DNA from 3 places in the Erythrobacter sp. SCSIO 43205 genome. Region 3 is predicted to be linked to each of the others. Evidence: predicted binding sites of a transcription regulator. Region 3 holds the regulator's gene; each other region holds the start of a gene.
What was found. The regulator LexA, encoded in region 3, represses DNA repair genes until DNA is damaged. The targets are predictions, from matches to a motif close to GTTCCNCNCTTGTTCT.
Positions count from the first base shown of each region.

Region 1: a site for LexA is predicted at 3,493-3,508, ahead of INR77_RS09295 (recA-like protein). Genes of this name have one in related genera too.
Region 2: a site for LexA is predicted at 2,665-2,680, ahead of recA (recombinase RecA). Genes of this name have one in related genera too.

Region 1 is NZ_CP063202.1:1,965,352-1,972,355, forward strand. Features, by position in the region: gene INR77_RS09275 (bile acid:sodium symporter family protein) at 1-760, shown strand, start outside; gene panB (3-methyl-2-oxobutanoate hydroxymethyltransferase) at 750-1,622, opposite strand; gene INR77_RS09285 (hypothetical protein) at 1,741-1,926, opposite strand; gene INR77_RS09290 (sodium-dependent transporter) at 2,042-3,442, shown strand; gene INR77_RS09295 (recA-like protein) at 3,544-4,425, shown strand; gene INR77_RS09300 (DNA polymerase Y family protein) at 4,319-5,950, shown strand; gene INR77_RS09305 (PilZ domain-containing protein) at 6,086-6,448, shown strand; gene INR77_RS09310 (phosphoribosyl-AMP cyclohydrolase) at 6,553-7,004, opposite strand, start outside.
Region 2 is NZ_CP063202.1:2,420,470-2,427,473, forward strand. Features, by position in the region: gene alaS (alanine--tRNA ligase) at 1-1,208, opposite strand, end outside; gene recA (recombinase RecA) at 1,488-2,543, opposite strand; gene INR77_RS11465 (PAS domain-containing sensor histidine kinase) at 2,705-5,224, opposite strand; gene INR77_RS11470 (DUF2062 domain-containing protein) at 5,318-5,881, opposite strand; gene smpB (SsrA-binding protein SmpB) at 6,177-6,659, opposite strand; gene INR77_RS11480 (succinylglutamate desuccinylase/aspartoacylase family protein) at 6,746-7,004, shown strand, end outside.
Region 3 is NZ_CP063202.1:2,193,104-2,200,107, forward strand. Features, by position in the region: gene trpC (indole-3-glycerol phosphate synthase TrpC) at 1-411, shown strand, start outside; gene moaC (cyclic pyranopterin monophosphate synthase MoaC) at 584-1,057, shown strand; gene INR77_RS10365 (molybdopterin molybdotransferase MoeA) at 1,058-2,263, shown strand; gene lexA (transcriptional repressor LexA) at 2,469-3,170, shown strand; gene INR77_RS10375 (ComEC/Rec2 family competence protein) at 3,200-5,482, opposite strand; gene gltX (glutamate--tRNA ligase) at 5,553-6,983, shown strand.

The DNA.
Region 1 (7,004 bases), 230 kb from region 3:
TTTTGCCTGGGTGTTTGGGGCTATGGCGCTTATCGGCCTGGGCCTCTCGCACATTGCATCAGGGCTGCTTCCGCCGCTCGTGGCGCTTGGCTTTCTGTTTCTTGGAGCGCTGCCTTCAACGATCCAGTCCGCGACCTCTTACACCAGCCTTGCCGGGGGCAATGTCGCCTTGTCGGTAGTGGGCGCTGCGCTTATCAACATCGCCGGAGTTTTCATCACCGCCCCTTTGTTTGCCGCTTTGGCTGGCGGGGAAGCGGTGGATGTTGGCTCCGAAACCATCGTGCGCATCGGCACTATTCTCATCCTGCCCTTCGTAATCGGCCAAGCAGTGCAAGGGTGGACAATTAAGTGGCTAACGACACGGAAATCAGATGTCGCATGGCTTGACCGGATCGTCATCGGTATTGCCGTTTACGTCGCTTTTTCAGGGGCGGTGGAACAGGGGCTTGGCCAGATGTTTACTCTCCTTGGTTGGGCTGCTCTCATCGGCCTTGTCATGGTCTATCTCTGTGCGGCTTCCGGGGGCGCCTGGCTTACCGGAGGGCTTCTCAACATCGCCCGCGCCGACCGCATCGCTTTTCTGTTCGCCGGCGCGCAAAAAAGCGTCGCTATTGGTGCCCCGCTCGCCGCCATTTTGTTCGCGCCAGATGTCGCTGGCTTCGTGATCGCGCCGCTCTTGCTCTATCACCTCTTACAGCTGATAATCGCAGCGCCGCTCGCAAGCCTGCTAGCCCGAAATTCGAGCGTGCCTAGTCCTTAGGCTGATAAGTCTGCTCCTCAGTCGGGAACGTACGCGCCCGCACTTCCTCGGCATAATGCGCGACCGTTTTTTCGATAACGCTCGCAATATCCTCGTATTTTTTGACAAAGCGCGGCACGCGTTCAAACATTCCCAGCATATCTTCGGTCACCAACACTTGGCCATCACACTGATTGGACGCGCCGATGCCAATCGTGGGGCAGGAAAGGGCCTTGGTTGCCTTGATCGCGATCGGTTCAAGCACCCCTTCAAGAACAACCGCGAACGCGCCCGCCTTATCCAAAGCAATGGCATCACCGACGATCTTGTCCGCCTCTGAATCAGACCGCCCGCGGGCCATATAACCGCCCAGCACATTGACCGCTTGCGGCGTCAGGCCAACGTGACCCATCACTGGGATCCCGCGCGAATTGAGGAATTCGACCGTCTCTGCCATCGCCTCACCGCCTTCAAGCTTCACCGCAGCAGCGCCCGTCTGTTTCAGGAGATAAGAGGCGCTTTCAAAGGCTTGCTCTTTCGATGCCTCATAGGAGCCAAACGGCATATCAACGACGACGACCGAGTGATAGGAACCGCGCACCACTGCTGCACCGTGATTGGCCATCATCTCAAGCGTCACCGGAATAGTGGAGGGCAGGCCATAGATCACTTGAGCAAGCGAATCTCCAACCAAGAGCATATCGCAATGCGCGTCCAGCAATTGTGCCTGACGCGCGGTGTAGGCGGTCAGCATCACCAGCGGATCTTCGGTCACACCATCCTTTTTGCGCGCCCGGATGCGCGGCACGGTCAGCCGCTTCATCGGCTGCGGGGTGGGATTGGCTCGGCTTGTGCTCGTATCGAGCTTGAATGTTGTCGACATGGGGGCAGTCTCTAAACAGGCGAGTGAGAAAAGGCCAAATTTTATGCAGTCGAAGCTGCGATTGGTCTTTGTCGCAAGGCTTGCAAATTGACACGAGTGTCAAGTAAATCCGGCAAGATCAAGGGCGATAGTATCGAAGTTTCAAAGGCTTGATCTTTTCTGGGAATTTGGCACTTTTTTCAACTTTCTTACTCATGGTGATCTCGGCAAGAGGGAGGGCGCAGCCAGTGGGGAAGCTGATGCGCGTGGTGGAAAATGGCAATCGAACGCCTTGGTGGGGAGCCCCGCGCATAAATTCATCCATTGATAACCACACTGCGCCCCTTGGCTATGCGCCAGAATAATTGCAGAACACTGGCCGCATTCGAACAAAGAGCGCTCAAACAAAAGCGCTGCGGATAAAAGGGAACTTTCACACAATGGCAGCATCCAGCGTCGGGCACGAAAACTGGTCATCGCGCAGCGCCTTTATCCTTGCCGCTGTCGGTTCGGCAGTGGGTCTGGGCAATATGTGGCGCTTTCCCGCCGAAGCCGGCGAGAATGGCGGAGGCGCTTTCGTCCTGTTCTACATTTTCTGCGTGCTGCTGATCGGTTTGCCGGTGCTTTTGTCCGAGGTTTTGATCGGTCGCCATGGACAGGCCAATGCGCCTGAAAGCGTGCGCCGCGTCGCGCGCGATTCCAACGCGTCTGGGGGCTGGGGCGTTATCGGGTCCATTGGCGTGTTCGCCGCGTTTCTTATCCTCAGCTTCTACTGCGTCGTTGGTGGATGGGTGGTGTACTACATCGGTGTGTTCGCGGGCGATCTGTTCCAGACGGGCCTGACTGGCGGTGCGTTTGAAGGTCGCGCAGCGGAAGACATCGAGGGGCTTCTTCCGGGCTTGTTTGGCAATGGCGGTTTGATGGCGGGGCTCAACCTTGGGTTCCTTGCCGTCACCATGTTCTTTGTCGCGCGCGGGGTGTCGAGTGGGATCGAATGGGTGGCGGTCTATCTTATGCCACTGTTCTTTATGCTATTTCTTGGGATCACCATCTATGGCGCCTTCACTGGTAACTTCTCCGAGGCGGTTGCCTACCTGTTTACCTTCGATTTTTCCAAGCTCACCCCTGAGGTGATGCTGGCCGCGGTCGGACAGGCGTTCTTTTCATTGTCTCTGGGTGTGGCGGGGATGATGACTTATGGCGCCTATGCCAATCGCGACACCAATCTGGGCGAGACGTCTGGCATTATTGCAGGCGCGGATACCGCCGTTGCTCTGCTTGCAGGTTTGGCAATTTTCCCGATTGTTTTTGCCGCCGGATTGTCGGCAAGTGCGGGGCCGGGCCTTATGTTCCAATCTCTCCCGATTGCTTTTCAGGCGATGCCGTTTGGCTCGCTTATCGGCCTTGCTTTCTTCATCATGATCTTCTTCGCAGCGCTCACCAGCTCTGTTTCATTATTGGAAGCGCCAACGGCCTGGACGCACGAACGCTTCAAGATTACGCGTCCTTCGGCGACGATCATTGTCGGGCTTGGCGCGGCGATTCTGGGTGTGCTTTCGGCATTGTCATTTAATGATCTTGCCGAATTTTATCCGCTTGGGTTCATCCCACTTTTTGCTGAAACCAATTTCTTCGACACGCTCGACGGGGTGACGGCAAAGCTATTCATGCCGATTGGCGCCATCCTCACTTGCGTCTTTGTTGGTTGGGTCGCTGACGCGCGGCTTATTGACGATGAGAACGGCCTTGATGGGGCGTTGCACCTGTTGTGGCGCGTCTTGGTACGCTTTGTGTGCCCGACTGTACTCGCTGTGATCTTGGTTATGGGACTGCTCGCATAAGTTTTACCGAAATAGGGAGGAGTGCGCACTTGCGCTCCTCCTTCTTATATGGAACATAATGGGAACAAAGGGACTTTGCTTGAGTCTCTTCATGTGTTCCTATGACCCAATCGGCTTCTCCTTCTCGGCGCTGTGTGCCGCCCATTTCGCGCCTCTCTGGCGTAGATGTTGCTGCTTTATCGAAACAGCGCGAGGCGCGCTGGCGTCCGGGGCTTACCGATCAACCTTTGCATAGCGAGATTTTTGCCAGCGCGCGTGATGGCAGCGGGGCGGGATTGGCGCTTGCCCTGGCGCGCGATGCTCTAAGTTTTTCTGGGGCCGTGGCGGGGCAAGGTGAAGACGCGCTGGCTGAGGCAGAGGATTTGCGCCAGGTGCTCTGGGTGCAGGACAAACGCGCGGTTCAAATGAATGGGCGACCCTATCTCCACGGGCTGCCTGAGGACTGGCGCGAGCGGGTGATCTGTGTGGAGGCCAGCACGCCTGAGGATGCTCTGTTCGCGCTTGAAGAGGGGCTCAAATGCCGCGATCTGATGTGCGTGATCGGAGAGATTGCGGGCAATCCACGCGCGCTTGATTTCACCGCGTCACGGCGGCTGAGTTTGACAGCGGAAAAGCATGGGGTGGCGCTGTGGCTGGTGCGGTTGGAGGCGCAAGGCGATTTGTCTTCGGCGCGGATGCGGTGGCGCGCGCGGCCTGATGTATCTGAAACCCCGCGTTGGAACGCCGCAGCACCAGGCGAGCCCATGTGGCAGGCCGAATTGTTCCGCGCCCGCTCCCATGCGCCGGGGGAATGGAAGCTTGGGGCGAGGGATGGGCGATTGCGGGTGGAGCCAAAGCCTCAATCTCGCCCTCAACGTCCCTCGGAATACGCTCCCAATGTCACTCTTCCAAAACTCAACAGACCCCAAAAAGGATCGGCGCATTCTAGCGATTTGGTGCGCGCAACTTTCGGTCGATCGCTGGCGGCTGTCGCAAGGGGATAAGACGCGCGGGAGTGAGGGGGAGGGAGAACCTCCAACTGTTCTCATCACCGAAACCGCTCATGGACCGCGCATTGATGCTGTAAACGATGCTGGCCACGGCGTTGGCGCAAGGGTCGGCATGATGCTCGCCGATGCGCGTGCGCTTTACCCCGCGCTTGAAACCGCGCCTTCTGACCCGGCGGGCGATTTGGCATTGCTAGAGAAACTCGCCGTTTGGGCTCAGCGCTGGGGGCCATGGAGCGCGCTTGACCCGCCCGATGGCTTGCTCGTCGATGTGACGGCGGTCGCGCATCTGTTTGGGGGGGAGCGCAGGCTGCTCGCCGATGTAAACCAAGCCTTCGCCAAAAGGCATCTGCGAGTGCGCGCAGGCATCGCCCCCACCGCAGGCGCGGCTTGGGCACTGGCGCATTATGGCCCTCGCGGCAGCATCATCAATCCGCCTCAGGCTGGGGAGGATATGATGCGTCAGCTTGCTGATCTTCCCTCAGCCGCGCTTCGCCTTGATGCTGATGTGATTACCGTCCTGCGCCGTCTCGGCCTTAAACGCCTTGGCGACCTGGCGGATATTGCGCGCGGGGCCACAAGCCGCAAGGAAGCGGCCGCAAGAGACGCGCTGCACCGGCGTTTCAGGGGCAGGAAATCACCGTCCGCCAACCCGCTCACCCGATTGGATCAGCTGCTTGGCCGCGTGCCTGAACCGCTGCTCCCCGTGGTGCCTGAACAAATGCCGCTGGTGCAGCGCCGCTTGATGGAGCCTTTGCGCCATCGCTCGCTGCTCGATCAGGTGCTTGAGGATTTGGCGCAGGATATGGCACGCGAACTCGAAGCCAAAGGCAAGGGCGCAAGGCGGCTTGAGCTGGGAATGTGGCGGGTCGATGGAGAGGTGATTGTGCGCCGCCTTGAGCTTGCCGCTGCCACACGTGATCCTCATCATATCACCCGCCTGTTTGGCGAAAAGCTCGAAGGGATTGAGGCAGGGTTCGGCATCGAAATCGTGCGCCTGCGCGCGTCCTGGGCAGAGCCCCTGGCGGCCTCGCAAAGCGATGTCGAAGAGGCAGCCCAGCGCCATGGCACCTCGATTTCCGCGTGTATTGACCGGCTCACCGTACGCCTTGGCCCGAACGCGGTGCGCCGGCCTGTGCCGTGCGCCAGCCATATGCCAGAGCGCGCGCAAAGCTGGCAGCCTCCTCTTGCCCCTGCGCCCGCTGCGCACACTCCAGTCCTGCGCCATAAAAGGCCGTTGAAGCTGCTCGACCAACCAGAGGCAATCGCCGTCCTTTACGCCTCGCCCGATGGCTATCCCCAGCGCTTTCGTTGGCGAGGCCAGGTGCATGAGGTCGCACGCGTTGAGGGGCCGGAGAGGATTGCGCCTGAATGGTGGCGCGAGCGCTCGACCACCCGGCTGCGTGATTATTACGCCATCGAGGATGCGAAGGGTGCGCGCTATTGGATCTATCGCTCAGGCCTTGTCGGCGATGGTCGTGGAGGCACCCCACAGTGGTATCTTCACGGAATTGCCGCTTGAGCCGCTCATCAAGACTATCAAGCACACTCACGCTCAAAAAGCGTAAAGAAATTAACCACAAGCATTCAGCCATTCTTACGGGATTTTACATATGGTGCAGCCACAAGGACAGCAGGACGACAAGGTGTAGTGCGAATGTCTAACATGGCGAATGTGGCAAAAATGGCGAACAACACTAACCCGCGATCATCTCAGCGGCGTGCTTTGCATCTTATGATCAAGGGCCGCGTTCAATCGCGTTCAATCTATGCCACACTCATCGACATCTCAGAAGGTGGCTGCAAGCTGTCAGCCACTTCAGGCTTTGCCAGTGTCGGTGATAGGGTGACGATCCGCGTGAACGGGATTAACACCCCACTGGGCAAGGTTGCATGGGTCGATGGCAAGATCGCCGGCGTTTCCTTTGAAAGCCCGATGCACATTGCCATCATTGATCACCTTTGCGCCAATATCGACAATGCCAGCGATGAGCAGAGGCAGCGGATGCACCGCGTGTGATTGGGCCTTTGCCCAAACGCTCATTTTTTCAGACATAAAAAGGGGCCGGGAGGAACATCCGGCCCCTTTCATGTGGCAATCCTCTCAATTGCCAGGAAGAAAGTTTAGCTTTCAGGATTGTAAGGGATGGTCGACTTGTGGACGGCCATTTTAAGATCGCCTTGTGCATCACGAATATAGCCGATTGTATATTCAACCTTCACTTCATCGCCGCCGTTTGCCGGAGTGAAGAAGTAATTGCCCATGGCAACGGCCATGTTGCAGATGTTGTTGGTAATCCCGGCATTTTGCCAACGCACATTTGACCACGGAGTGATCGCAAAACCCTTGTCTTCCGGAAAGGAAGCGTTTCCGCCGACAAAATAGGACAAGGCGCCATCAAAAGACGGACGAAACTGTTGAACCGATGCAAGCGTTGGTTTGAACAGAACGAGGCTTTCGTCATAGGCATAGAATCTATCAATGTGATTGATTGCTGCCTGACGATAATCGCCGCCCGAAGAATAGACCTCACCGATTTTGATGATGCCATTGCCCCATGCCTCTTGTGCCGCAA
Region 2 (7,004 bases), 230 kb from region 3:
TCGGTTAAATCGTAAGGGAAGCCGTAGGTGTCATAGAGTTTGAACGCGGTTTCACCGTCAAGCTTACCCCCCTCGCCCATATCGCCAGTCGCTTCGTCCAGGAGTTTCAGACCCTTATCGAGGGTGCGACGGAATTGTGTTTCTTCGCGCAGCAGCACTTCTTCGATGAGCGCCTGGCCGCGCTGGAGTTCAGGATAGGCCTGTCCCATCTCGGTAACCAGAGAAGGCACAAGGCGATGCATCAAAGGCTCGCTTGCGCCAAGAAGGTGCGCATGACGCATTGCGCGGCGCATAATGCGGCGAAGAACATATCCACGCCCTTCATTGGATGGCAGCACGCCATCGGCCATCAGGAATGAAGTCGAACGCAGGTGGTCGGCGATCACGCGGTGCGAGGCCTGGCTGTCGCCGGTTGCTTCAACGCCGGTAAGACCCTCCGACGCCGCGATCAGGGCCTTGAACGTGTCGGTGTCGTAGTTGTCATGAACCCCTTGCATGACTGCCGCGATCCGCTCCAATCCCATGCCAGTGTCGATCGAGGGGCTTGGCAAGTCCTTGCGCGTGCCATCCGCCTGCTGGTCGAACTGCATGAAAACAAGGTTCCAGATTTCGATGAAACGATCACCGTCTTCATCCGGGCTTCCGGGAGGACCACCGGGAATATGCTCGCCGTGGTCGTAGAAAATCTCAGAGCACGGCCCGCATGGTCCGGTTTCGCCCATCGACCAGAAGTTGTCATTGGTCGCAATGCGAATGATCCGGTCTTCGGGAAGGCCAGCAATCTTGCGCCAAAGGTCGAACGCTTCATCATCTGTGTGATAAACTGTGACAAGAAGCTTTTCAGCGGGCAGACCCCAGACCTTGGTCAACAGGTTCCAGGCATTGTGGATCGCTTGCTCTTTGAAATAATCGCCAAACGAGAAGTTGCCGAGCATTTCAAAAAAGGTGTGGTGACGGGCGGTATAGCCGACATTGTCGAGGTCATTGTGTTTGCCGCCGGCGCGCACGCATTTTTGCGATGACGTCGCGCATGGTCCCGGAGGCGTTTCCAATCCGGTGAACACATTTTTGAACGGCACCATGCCAGCGTTCACGAACATGAGCGTTGGGTCATTATACGGCACAAGCGGCGCGCTTGGCACAGCCACGTGGCCCTCGCCTGCAAAGAAGTCCAAGAAGGATCGACGAATATCGTTTGTTGCAGTCATACCTGAATTCGAGCTTGTTTACGTTATGAGGCGTGCAGGTAAGCTATGGTGCACCCGGCGACAAGCTAAAGAACTCTATTAGTTTCGATCACAGTGTCCGTCCGACCAAGCTGACCGTTACGCAAGCCCTGCTTACCAACGAAAAACCGGCGCTGAACCAAGCGGCCATAAAGGCGGCTGGCTGAGCGCCGGTGTTCCGTTTCTCCGGGCGGCGCGACGGTTTCCACCGCGCACTTGGCATACTCAGGATTTTGAGCGCCCGCTTAAGGTAGCGATGACTTACTCCGCGTCCGGGCCAGTCATCATCTCCTCGGCGACCTCATCGGTTTTACCGCGAATGGCGGCTTCCAACTTGTCGCAAACTTCCGGGTTTTCTTTCAGGTAAACCTTCGCGTTCTCGCGGCCCTGGCCGATACGAATGCTGTCATAGGAATACCAACTGCCCGATTTTTCAACCACGCCGGCTTTCACGCCGAGGTCAAGGATCTCGCCAATCTTGGAGATGCCCTCTCCATACATGATGTCGAATTCCACCTGTTTGAAGGGCGGCGCAACTTTGTTTTTGACCACTTTGACGCGGGTCGAGTTGCCGATCACCTCATCGCGATCCTTGATCTGACCGGTGCGGCGGATGTCGAGACGAACCGAGGCGTAGAACTTGAGCGCATTGCCGCCCGTCGTCGTCTCAGGGTTGCCGTACATCACGCCGATTTTCATGCGCAATTGGTTGATGAAGATCACCATGCACTTGGAACGGTTGATCGAACCGGTGAGCTTGCGCAGCGACTGGGACATAAGCCGCGCTTGAAGGCCGACGTGGCTGTCGCCCATTTCACCTTCGATTTCGGCGCGTGGGACAAGCGCTGCGACCGAATCGACCACCAAAACATCAATCGCATTCGAACGAACGAGAGTGTCAGTGATTTCGAGAGCCTGTTCGCCAGTGTCAGGCTGCGAGACGATCAGTTCGTCAATATCAACGCCCAGCTTCTTGGCATAGACAGGGTCAAGCGCGTGCTCAGCATCAACGAAAGCCGCCGTACCGCCCGCTTTCTGAGCCTCGGCGATGCAGTGCAATGCGAGCGTCGTCTTGCCCGAACTTTCCGGGCCATAGACCTCAATCACGCGCCCCTTTGGAAGGCCGCCAATGCCAAGCGCAATGTCAAGGCCGAGCGAGCCGGTTGAAATCGATTCCACCTGCATCGCCTCTTTCGAGCCGAGCTTCATCGCCGAGCCTTTACCAAAGGCGCGATCAATCTGTTGGAGAGCAGCGTCCAGCGCTTTTTGACGGTCCACGTCTTTTTCCTTGTCTACGAGCTTAAGTTGGGTAGCCATCGCACGCACTCCTTCGCTTGCAAAGGTCCGATTAAGCACTTTTAACCAGACCTAAGGGAAAGCCCTCTTGCCGCCCCTTTGCTTCGTCGTGTTGGAATGCTTGTACCCACTTTGTTCCATTAGAACAAGGGGGGGACAAAAATTTTTGCAAGGACGCCGTTTTATTCGCCCTCTTCAGCGTCCTCACCTGCGCGCGCCTCTTGCATCACAAGCGCGACTTTATCGGTGATCGCGGCGACGCTGAAGGGTTTGGGAAGAAAGTGCATTTTGGGAATATCAATGTCTTTGCGAAGCGCCTCTTCAGCATAGCCTGACATGAACAGGACAGGGATTTCGGGATGCTTTTCGCGGATCGCGCGCACCATTGCTGGGCCATCCATTCCGGGCATGACGACGTCGCTCACCACAATATCGAAGTCCGAGTCGGGCGCTTCCATCGCCTCAAGCCCGTCCTCGCCGTCCGAACAGGCAGTAATCTGGTATCCTGCGCGCGACAAAGCCCGTTCGGCGACGGCGCGCACCATATCCTCGTCCTCAACCAGCAAAACCTTGCCCCCGGCCGACCAATCCGAGGACGCTTCTGGTGCAGGCGCTTTGCGACGCTGGGGCGCTTCGCCAGCGTGCACGGGCAAATAGATCGTGAAGCGCGCGCCGATGGGATTGCCCGATGCGCCTGTCGCATTATCCGCAAAGATATAGCCACCCGACTGTTTGACGATCCCGTAAACGGTCGAAAGGCCAAGTCCGGTGCCCTTCCCCTGCTCCTTGGTGGTGAAGAAGGGTTCAAACAGTTTGGGCAGCACTTTAGGCGGGATGCCGCCGCCATTATCCTGCACGATAAGGACAGTGTAATCAGCAGCGGGCAGTATCTCAGAGCCAAGTTTCACCACTTCGTGCGACTTGACTGACCGGGTGAGCAGCGAGATGCGTCCTTTCACCTTTTCCTGCCGCGTGCGCCCATGCGCGCCATTCATATTGATCGCATCGCGCGCATTGACAGCAAGGTTCATGATCACCTGCTCAAGCTGCTGTGGATCGGCACGCACGGGGCCAAGGTTGCGGTCATGCTGGACGAAATAGTCGATCTTTTCGCCAACGAGCCGTTTGATAAGCGGACCGACTTCGCTGATCACATCGGGCAGTTGCAGGATTTCCGGGCGCAGCGTTTGCTGGCGCGAGAAGGCGAGCAATTGCCGCGTCAAAGAGGCTGCACGGTTGGAGTTGGCACGGATCTGCTGAATGTCGTCATAGTCGCTGTCGCCGGGCGTATGACGAAGGAGCATGAGGTCGCAGGTGCCGATGATCGCGGTAAGCACATTGTTGAAATCGTGCGCAACCCCGCCGGCAAGCTGGCCCACCGCCTGCATCTTGGTTGCCTGTGCCACCTGGCGTTTAAGCTGCGTTTCCTCAGATGAATCGGCAAGGCTAAGGAGCACTGCCGCCTCACCAAGGCCGCGCACTCCGACCAGACCCATTGAAACGGGTTCATCGGGCGCTGTCGCGAGACGCACCGCCATATCGCCTCTGTTCGCAGGCCCCCTGCCATAGCGGCGCACCGCGTCGGAAAGTGCAGCTTTATCCTCACGCACGACGAGGTCAGTGGGAAAGGAAGGTAGCTGGCCGTCCGCTCGCCCGACTGAACGCAGAAAAGCGTCATTTCCGAACAGGAACCGCCCGTCGCGGTCAGTCATCGCCAGTCCCAGAGGGAGCTGTGCGAGCAGCGCTTCAAGCTGAGCCACGCCTGCCTGTGCCGATCCGTCCCAGCTGCCGCCCACACCTACACCGCTGTCAACAAGCAGCATCAGCGTTGTGCCCTCGTCTGGGCCCGGCGCGGCGCCCGCTTGCCCGACTTCTGAAAGAGGGACATCGATCAGCGTTTGCGGCGTGCCATTGCGACCCTCGCGCGCGAAGAAGATGCGTTCACGCTCGTCAGCGCGAAGGAAGGAGACAAAAGGCTGACCAACAAGCGTTGCCGCCGGGTCGCCTACCGCTCTTTCGGCAAAGCCAGCTGCCACGGAGCGGATCGTGCCGTCTGGCGCGGTGATTGCCGCCTCTATACCGGCGCGGCTGAGCATTGCAGCGAACGGGCCGGAGAGGTCCATCTGCACCGCTTCGCTGGTCGAGGCAATGGTGATGGGGCTAAGCCGCCAGATGAGATGATCTTCGCCGCGACCTGCGCGCCTGACTGACACCTCCCAACATCGTTGAGCGAGATCCTCAAACTCTTCAATCGATGCATCGCCATCGCGCCACGCCTCGCGCGCAGCACGGTTCAGGGCCTCCAGCCCTGCACGTTCAGCCTCAAGGGTGGGCGGCGCGCGCTCAACGCCAAAGCTTTGCGTGTAGGCGCTGTTGGCGCATACCAGCCGATTGGCTCTATCGGTGATCGCAATTGCCAATCCCTTCGCGCCTGCACCCGCACCCGCACCGCCTTCAATCGCGGCGACCGTGACCGACCAGTCGGGGCTTGAAATGTCACTGGCCTCTGGAGCTTTGGTGAATCGTTCGATCGCAGCCGCTCCGAACAGAAGAACCGTAAGTCCGCCCAGATAGGCGCCTGTCATTACCGCATTGGAGGTGGCGACAAAAAGGGCAAGCGCGCTCGTCAAAAGCGCAACGCCAACGATAATCAACAGCGTGCGCGGCGAATGCGCAGGCGGCAGGCTGCTAAGCGCGCTCATGTCATCGCCCGTTTTTAAGCTGTTCCTGATCACGCCCTGGCTTGCCTTAATCCTTGCGAGACGAATGCGTCCGCGGCTCATATGGCGGTTATCTTAATCCGCGTCGCCGCCAAGGTCGAGGTCAGCTCCCTCACGTATCAAACGTTTTGCCCGTTTGCGTGCGACTTTACGCGCAACGATCACGCGCCAGATGCCGCTTGCAACCAGATAGCCCATCGCCGAACTCACGATCGACAGCACGACAAAACCTACGATGGTAACGCCCGCCACTTCCGCGACATCAAAGACATAATCGCGCCAGCCACTATCCATGCGTTGCACGGCCGCTTCGGCAGCTTGCGCAGCTTCGACGGCTGCCGCGTCAATGCGCAAGATGAAATTGCCAACCCGGTTTGCAACCACGGCCCAAAATGCGATGGTGAAAGGGTTGGTGACAAATGTGACCGCCGCTGCGAGAGGCACGTTGGCGCGCGCGGGCCATGCGAGGAAAGCTGCGAGGAAAATCTGACCGATGGGGATGATGAAGGCTGCAAACAGGCCGAGCGCCACGCCGCGCGGCACCGAACGCCTTGTGAAGCGCCAGAGCTCAGGGTTCAAAAATCGGTGAGCGATCGGCGCCAGATACTTGTTTTTCGCCATCTCTTCGCGGTCCGGCATAGTGCGACCGAGGCGATGCTTCAGCCACACCCAAGGGTTGGGTAGAAAGCCCGGTGTTGAAGGGGAAGAAGAGGACGATTGCGCGCTCATAACCTTACAACATTAACACCCCTTGCGATTTTCCGACCTGCGCATTTCTCAGACTTGCTCAAACAAAGGCGAGAGACACGCGATACGCTCTATATTAGCCATATGGGTATCACATCGCGCCTGACCAATGGGTGAACTATGATAATGACGTTATTACGTCGTTTACGCGGGGCATTTCACCATATGTCGAGTGGTCATAGCGCGCTTACGAACGCTCGCGCATCACCCTTGCCTTGTCGCGTTTCCAATCGCGCTCTTTAATGGTGGCGCGCTTATCGTGCGCCTGCTTGCCCTTGGCGAGCGCCAATTCGACCTTCGCGCGGCCCGTGCGGTTGAAATAAATCGACAAGGGCACAAGCGTCATCCCCTTGCGCTCCACCGCGCCGAACAGCTTGTTGATCTCGCGCGCGTTCAAAAGCAGCTTACGTGGCCGACGCGGCTCGTGGTTGAGCCTGTTCCCGTGCGAATATTCAGGGATGTTGGAGTTGATCAGCCACACCTCCCCATCGCGCACCTCGGCATAACTTTCAGCAATCGTCGCCTGCCCTGCGCGCAAGGCCTTCACCTCAGTCCCCTGCAAAGCGATCCCGGCCTCAAATTTGTCTTCGATATGATAATCAAAGCGCGCCCGCCGATTTTCAGCGACCGTTTTCAATTTATCGAAAGTTTCAGGTTTGGGACGTGCCATAGTGCTGGGCGAGATAGGTTGCCACTTGCCGCTTGCCAAGCGCTACCGTTCAGGCACAGAAGAATTTGCAGCAAGGGATATACAAGATGCACGCCACCAGTTGGACAGAATTCAGCATCGGTGGCGACACCATCGCACCGGGTCATCAAGCTGACATCGCCTTACCCATCACGACAATGGCGACCGGTTACGATTCGCAGCTTGCCGTGCGTGTGCTTCACGGTGCGCGCCCTGGGCCCATCGTGTTCATCAGCGGCGCAATCCACGGCGATGAGTTGAACGGGACCGCCATCATTCACCGGCTCGCCGCCCAAATCGACGCAAGCGACCTGGCGGGCACGCTTT
Region 3 (7,004 bases):
CAGTGTCTTGAGGCGCGGAGCATCGGCGCGGATGCAATCCTCATTATCGTTGCAGCACTCGACAATGTGCAAATGGCCGAGATCGAAGCCGCCGCGCTCGAACACGCGATGGATGTGCTTGTCGAGGTCCACGATGAAGAGGAGATGGAGCGCGCTTCAACCCACCTCAAATCAAAGCTCGTCGGGGTCAATAACCGCGACCTCAAGACCTTCACCACCTCGCTTGCCACTACCGAACGGCTCGCCCCGCTTGCTCCAGACGGTGCGCTGTTGGTGGGTGAGAGCGGCATTGCGACCCATGCAGATTGTGAGCGGCTTGCACAAAGCGGTGTACGCACATTCCTTGTTGGCGAAAGCCTGATGAGAGCAGATGACGTAGCGGCTGCGACCCGCGCGCTTTTGCAAGGGTAAAATCCTCCATAGTATCCTACATCATCCAAATCTGGCATAACGCCCGCATGACCGAGCAAGCGCCCTCATTTCAATCGATTAAGGCGATCAGACGCCTTTTTATTGGTCAATCTGATTTCAACTCCTGGACAGTGTCTCAAGTGTCTCAAATCTCCAACATCGAGAGCGCAGCATGACCCGGCTTACCCACCTTGGCGAAGATGGCGCGGCGCATATGGTCGATGTGGGCGGCAAAGCGGAAACCCACCGCGTCGCCATTGCGAGCGGCTCGATTTCAATGTCGGACAAGGCTCTAAAAGCAATTCGCGAAGGTAACGCTCCGAAAGGCGATGTCCTAGGCACGGCCCGCATCGCCGGAATCATGGCAGCCAAGCGCACCGGCGAGTTGATCCCGCTATGCCACCCGCTGGGATTGGAAGCGGTAACGATTGAGTTCGCTTTTGAAGAAAGCGGCATCCGCGCCACCGCCAGTGCCTCTCTTACCGGTAAAACCGGGGTCGAAATGGAAGCGATGGTGGCTGTCTCTACTGCGCTCCTCACGATCTACGATATGGCCAAGGCAATCGATAAAGGCATGGTAATCAGCGAGGTGCGTCTTATCGAGAAACGCGGCGGCAAATCGGGCACTTGGAAGGCGGAAGACTAAGTGGCCAGCTGGCTCGACCTAGCCGAGGCACAGGCGCAGCTGCTCGCGCTCGCGCCAAAGATGGCAAGCGAGCAGGTCGCGGTAGAAGGTGCTTTGGGACGCGTTCTGGCAGGCAATGTTAACGCTGCCCGCACACAGCCGCCCGCTGATCTATCTGCGATGGATGGTTATGCGATTGCGGGCGATGGGCCGTGGCGCATTGTCGGAGAAAGCCGTGCCGGAGCACCGTTTGGCGGCGCTTTGGGTCCGGGCGAAGCCGTGCGCATATCCACTGGCGCGCATATGCCAGCGGGCGGTGAGAGTGTTCTGATCCAGGAAAACGCCGTGCGCAACGGCGACCGCTTGAGCGCCGATGCCACTCCCGAGGCGGGACGCCACATCCGCCGCCAAGGCTTTGATTATTGCAAGGGTGATACTTTGCTCGGCGAGGGCGCTGTGCTTGGCCCCGGTCAAATCGCGCTCGCTATCGCTGGCGGCCATGCGACAGTGCCGGTTGCCAAGCGTCCCAAAGTGGCAGTGCTTGATAGCGGGGACGAACTTGCAAGCGACCCTGCGCACGTCCGCGATGACCAAATCCCCGCGAGCAATGGCACGATGATCGCCGCCATGCTCACGCCGCTAGTGGGCACAGTTGAGCGGATCGGTCCGGTTGCCGACGACATGGGCGCAATGGCGAATGCCTTAGGGCGCGCAAGTGACTGCGACATCCTCATCACCTCTGGCGGTGCGTCGGTGGGCGACCACGATCTTGTGCAAGATGCCCTTCGGGAATGGGGCTGCGAGATCGCGTTCTGGAAGGTAGCGATCAAGCCGGGCAAGCCTTTGATGGTTGCCACCCGCGAGGCCGAAGGCCGCCACCAAATTGTTCTGGGTCTGCCGGGCAATCCGGTTTCAAGTTTTGTGACCGCCTACCTCTTTGCCCTACCCTTGATGCGCGCGTCGATGGGGATCGAAGCGCCCTTGCCCTCGCCCCAAACGCGCGTTGCCGGGGAGGCCTTCCCCGCTGGCGGGCCGCGCCGCGAGTTTGTGCGCGCGATCAGCGATGGCGAGAAAGTAGTGAGTGCAGCATCCCAGGACTCAAGTGCGCTTGGTTCGCTGGCTATCTCCAATTGCTTGGTCGAACGCGAACCAAATGCACCTGAAGTGGCAATAGGCGAGCCAATCACTGTGTATAGCCTCCAAAACGGCGGTTTTGCGGGCGTTTAGTCACCTCACGCGCTTGACTTGCCGAATCAAGTTGCCTATTCGTTCCTCATTCGTTCGCCATATCGGTCGAACGGTTAGTGTTCTGTATCGCACCTGTTCCGCTTCTGCGTTCGGTGCCTCTGGGAATGCGCGAATTTGGCACTGTGTCGGTGCAGCTCAAGGCGGCTGTGCTGTCACGCGAGAGTGCGGCTGATGGAGTTTGCCCATGCTTACGGCAAAGCAACACGAACTGATTCGTTTCATTCAGCAGCGGCTGGAAGAAACCGGAATTTCGCCCAGTTTTGAAGAAATGAAAGAAGCGCTCGATTTGAAAAGCAAATCGGGTGTCCACCGCTTGATCTCCGCTCTTGAAGAGCGCGGCTTTATCCGGCGTCTGCCCAATCGGGCGCGCGCTTTGGAAGTGATCAAGAACCCCGAAGATTCAACGCCTATTCCGCGCGCTGCGCCTTCGGTTTCTGCGGCGGCCAATGACACGGTTATTGGCGCTGGTGCTGCTCCTAAAGCGGCTCCGGAACCGGCCAATGACGTGATCGACATCCCGCTCCACGGCAGGATCGCGGCCGGTGCTCCAATCGAAGCGCTTGAAGGCCAAAGCTCGCTTCCTGTGCCAGCGGCCCTGCTTGGACCGGGAGAGCATTATGCGCTCGAAGTCTCTGGCGATTCGATGATCGAAGCTGGCATCTTCGATGGGGACTTTGCGCTTGTCCGCCGGACGAACACTGCTCGCGATGGGGAAATTGTCGTGGCGTTGGTGCGCGGCGAGGAGGCGACGCTCAAGTATCTCCACAAGGATGGGGGACTGGTGCGCCTCGACCCTGCCAACGCAAGCTATGACCCGCAGGTCTATGGCCCCGATGAGGTTGAGGTTCAGGGTAAGCTTGCAGGACTTTTGCGGCGTTATCATTGATCGGTGTGGCGCACGGGGGGCGGTAACTCTTACCCTTCCCCGGCGCGCCACCATCCATGCTCGCCTTGTGATGCAGCGACGGTGGTGATGCGTTCATTCGCAAGGTCTAGCGCCAGCCCTCCGCTTTGCTGGAGGAACCGGCGATCGGCCTTAAGCCATCGAGGCGAGCAAGAACGCGGTAAGAAGCGATCGGCAACAACGATGTCGGCTTGCTCGCACGCAGCGGCAAGCGCGCGCTCTTCGATCATCTCGCGGTTGCGAGCAAGCAGAAGCGTCCAATTCCGTCCACCGCGTTCTAAAACGATAGTGCAGAACTCAGGTGAGCACCTCGCCCCCTCCCACTGCGCAAGCGGGATCGGCTCACTCGTGACGCTAGACAATTCAAGCAGGTTGTCGCGCGAATAGGATGAGCGGCTGTCACGCAGAGAAAGCAAGCGGCGATCACCATGCTCATCAGTTATGGTAATGCCAACGTGACGCCCATCTCTTCCGATCAAAACATCGGGGATGGGCGTTGCAAGAAGAAGGAAAGTGGCAATCGCAGCAGGTACGAAGCCAAACAAACGCGCCCTGCCCGACCACAAGGCAAGCCAAAGGCCGCCGATAACAAACAGGGCGATGGCAAGACCGCTCATCTGCGGCATCAGCTTCACCGCGCCGGGCTGGGCTGATGTGAAATGAGCAATTGCCAGAAGCAGATTGAGTGACTTCTCGGTGAGCCACCAGAACGGTGCACCAAGACCGATCCAATCAAAAAGCAGACCCAGAGCGATTAGCGGCATGGATACAAACGTCACCAGCGGAATGGCAAAGACATTGGCTAGCGCTCCATACAATCCGGCCCGATGGAAATGGAACAGAACGATCGGCATAAGAGCAATTTCAATCACCAGACCAGTTACAAAAAGCATCGCAACCCCGCGCCCGATCCTTGCCAGATAGCTCTCCTCTCTAGGGGCCATAAACGCTTTTACAGGCTCGCTGGAATGGAGGGCGACAATGGCAAGAACCGCAGCAAAGCTCATTTGAAAACTGGGACCCACGACGCTCTCTGGCCATAGAAAAAGGACGAAAACCGCTGCCATTGCGACCATTCTGAGGGACAGCGCCTCTCTCCCGGTCGCCAGTGCGAACAATACGAGCATGGCGGCGGCACAAGCGCGCACTGTGGGAACTTGCGCACCGGTCAGCAATGTATAGCTGATCCCTGCAATCGCTCCAACACCGGCTGCAATGACAGGCAAGCGAACCCGAAGCGCAAGGCCGGGAGACAGCGCAAGCAATTTGATCGCGAGCAAATAGGCCCCTGCAATGACCGCACTGACATGAAGCCCGCTAATCGCAAGCAAATGGGTGAGCCCGGCATCGCGCATGGCATCGCTGTCGCTTTCTGAGATTGCTCCGCGATCACCGCTTGCAAAAGCAGCGGCAATCGTGCCGGCCGAGCCTCCCACATTGTCCCGGACATGGGAAGAAAGCCACCGCTGAGCCCGGGCAACAAGGCCATCGCCTTCCCCTGCTTTCACCACCTCAATCGGGCCCATAACGCTGCCAGTGCCCGAGAGCCCCTTGAACCAGGCAGCCCGGGCAAAGTCATAAGAACCCGGCAGCATCGGGCTTGCAGGTGGCATCAGCCTTACCCGCATTTTGACAATCGCGCCTTCGACAAGCACGCTCGCCCAATCGCCGGACCCGTGGCGAAGCTTGGCTTGCTCCACTTCCTCCAGCGGAACATTCACACGGATCTTGCGGCTCTGCGCGCTTGTCGCATCGCGCACGGCAAGAACAAGGCGAATACGCTGTTGCGAGGGTTGATCTTCACGCGACAGGATATAGCCCTGAACACGCTCAACGCTGGGTCGTTCTATCGCCGCTGCGCCTACGAGTTCAGAGCGGAACCAGACGACCGAGACACCCGCTGCGAACACAAGAGCGCAAGCGATTACTGCGGTGCGCAGGTGATCGCGCCGGTCATTGTCACGCCACGCAGCCAGAGCTATTCCAGCGATGATAAGGCTTAATCCGATCACACTGGCCCATGCCCAAGGTGCGTCAAGGCCGAACCAGGTTAGAATGCCGCAAGCAAAAATGACTGCCAGCCACGGTGCCCGGTCAAATCCTGCGTGGCTCAGGAATTGTTCGAGATTGTCCGCAATCGCATTCCAAATGCTGGACAAGCCGCCCCCCCTTTGCCAGAGGCGCGGCATACGCTTTGCATCAGAAGCAGATGGAGGCGAAGTGGGGGGTGTTCCCGCGCTGGCAGGTTCGCCCGCCGGGCTGTCTCCCATTGGAATGATTGGCGCATCGGCCATGTATTACCGCCCCTCCCCATTTGGGTTGGCTAGCAGTAGTATGCGACAAATGAACAGGAATTGATAGTCGATGGTGAGCGAAACAGACAGAAGCGCAAGCAAAGCGCAAGTTGTAACGCGGTTTGCCCCCTCTCCGACGGGTTTTCTTCATATTGGCGGCGCACGCACGGCCCTTTTTAATTGGCTTTATGCGCGGCGTCACGGCGGAAAAGCGCTTCTGCGCATCGAAGACACCGATAAGAAGCGTTCTACGCAAGAGGCAATTGATGCCATCTTTGATGGCCTTGATTGGCTTGGCCTCGATTATGACGAAGAGCCGGTGTTCCAGTCGACACGCGCCGCGCGTCATGCCGAAATCGCCAATCAATTGCTTGAGGCAGGCCATGCTTACAAGTGCTTTGCAACGCCTGAAGAACTTGAAGAAATGCGTGCCCTGCAGCGCGCCAATAAAGAGCCGCTTCGCTACGACGGTCGCTGGCGTGATCGTGATCCGTCTGAGGCTCCGGAAGGAGCGCCATTCACCGTGCGCCTCAAGACACCGACCGAGGGCGAAACTACGATTGCCGACGAGGTACAAGGCGAGGTTTCAGTCAAGAATGAAGAACTGGACGATTACATCATCCTTCGCGCCGACGGTACGCCGACCTATATGCTTGCAGTCGTGGTCGATGACCATGACATGGGCGTCACCCATGTAATCCGCGGCGATGACCATTTGAATAATGCCTTCCGCCAACTCCCGATTTACCGCGCGATGGATGCGATCGAAGGCGGTTGGCCAGACCCGGTCTATGCGCACGTACCCCTGATCCACGGGCAAGACGGAGGCAAGTTGTCCAAGCGCCATGGGGCCTTGGGCGCAGAAACCTATCGCGACGAGTTTGGTATTCTTCCCGAGGCCTTGTTTAATTACCTCTTGCGGCTTGGTTGGGCACATGGCGACAAAGAAGAATTCACGCGCGAAGAGGCGATTGAAGTGTTCGACATCGCTGGCATCGGCAAAAGCCCTTCGCGGTTTGACCTGAAGAAACTCGAAAATCTGAACGGCCATTACATCCGCGAGGCTGATGATGCACGGCTTGCACCACTTGTTGCAAAACGCATCGGAGATGATGCGGATTTAGAGCTTCTGACAAAAGCCATGCCGGTCCTTAAACCGCGCGCTAAGACCCTTGATGAACTGGCTGAAAGCGCTGGGTTTCTCTTTGCAAAACTGCCGCTTGAGATGACTGAGAAAGCAGCAAAATTTCTCGATGACGACGGCAGAGCGCGTCTTCGACTAATTTCTAACGCATTTTCGGCAGAAAATGACTGGACAATGGAGACTCTCGAAGCCACTACGAAGGCGCTCGCTGAGGACCTGGATCTGGGATTTGGCAAGCTGGCGCAGCCAATGCGTGCTGCTCTGACTGGGACGACAAATTCGCCTGGAATTTTTGACGTGCTTGTCCTTCTGGGACGGGACGAATCCTTGGCTCGCATCGACGCGCAAGCGGCGTGAACGGCGCGAGCGAGCAAGGAC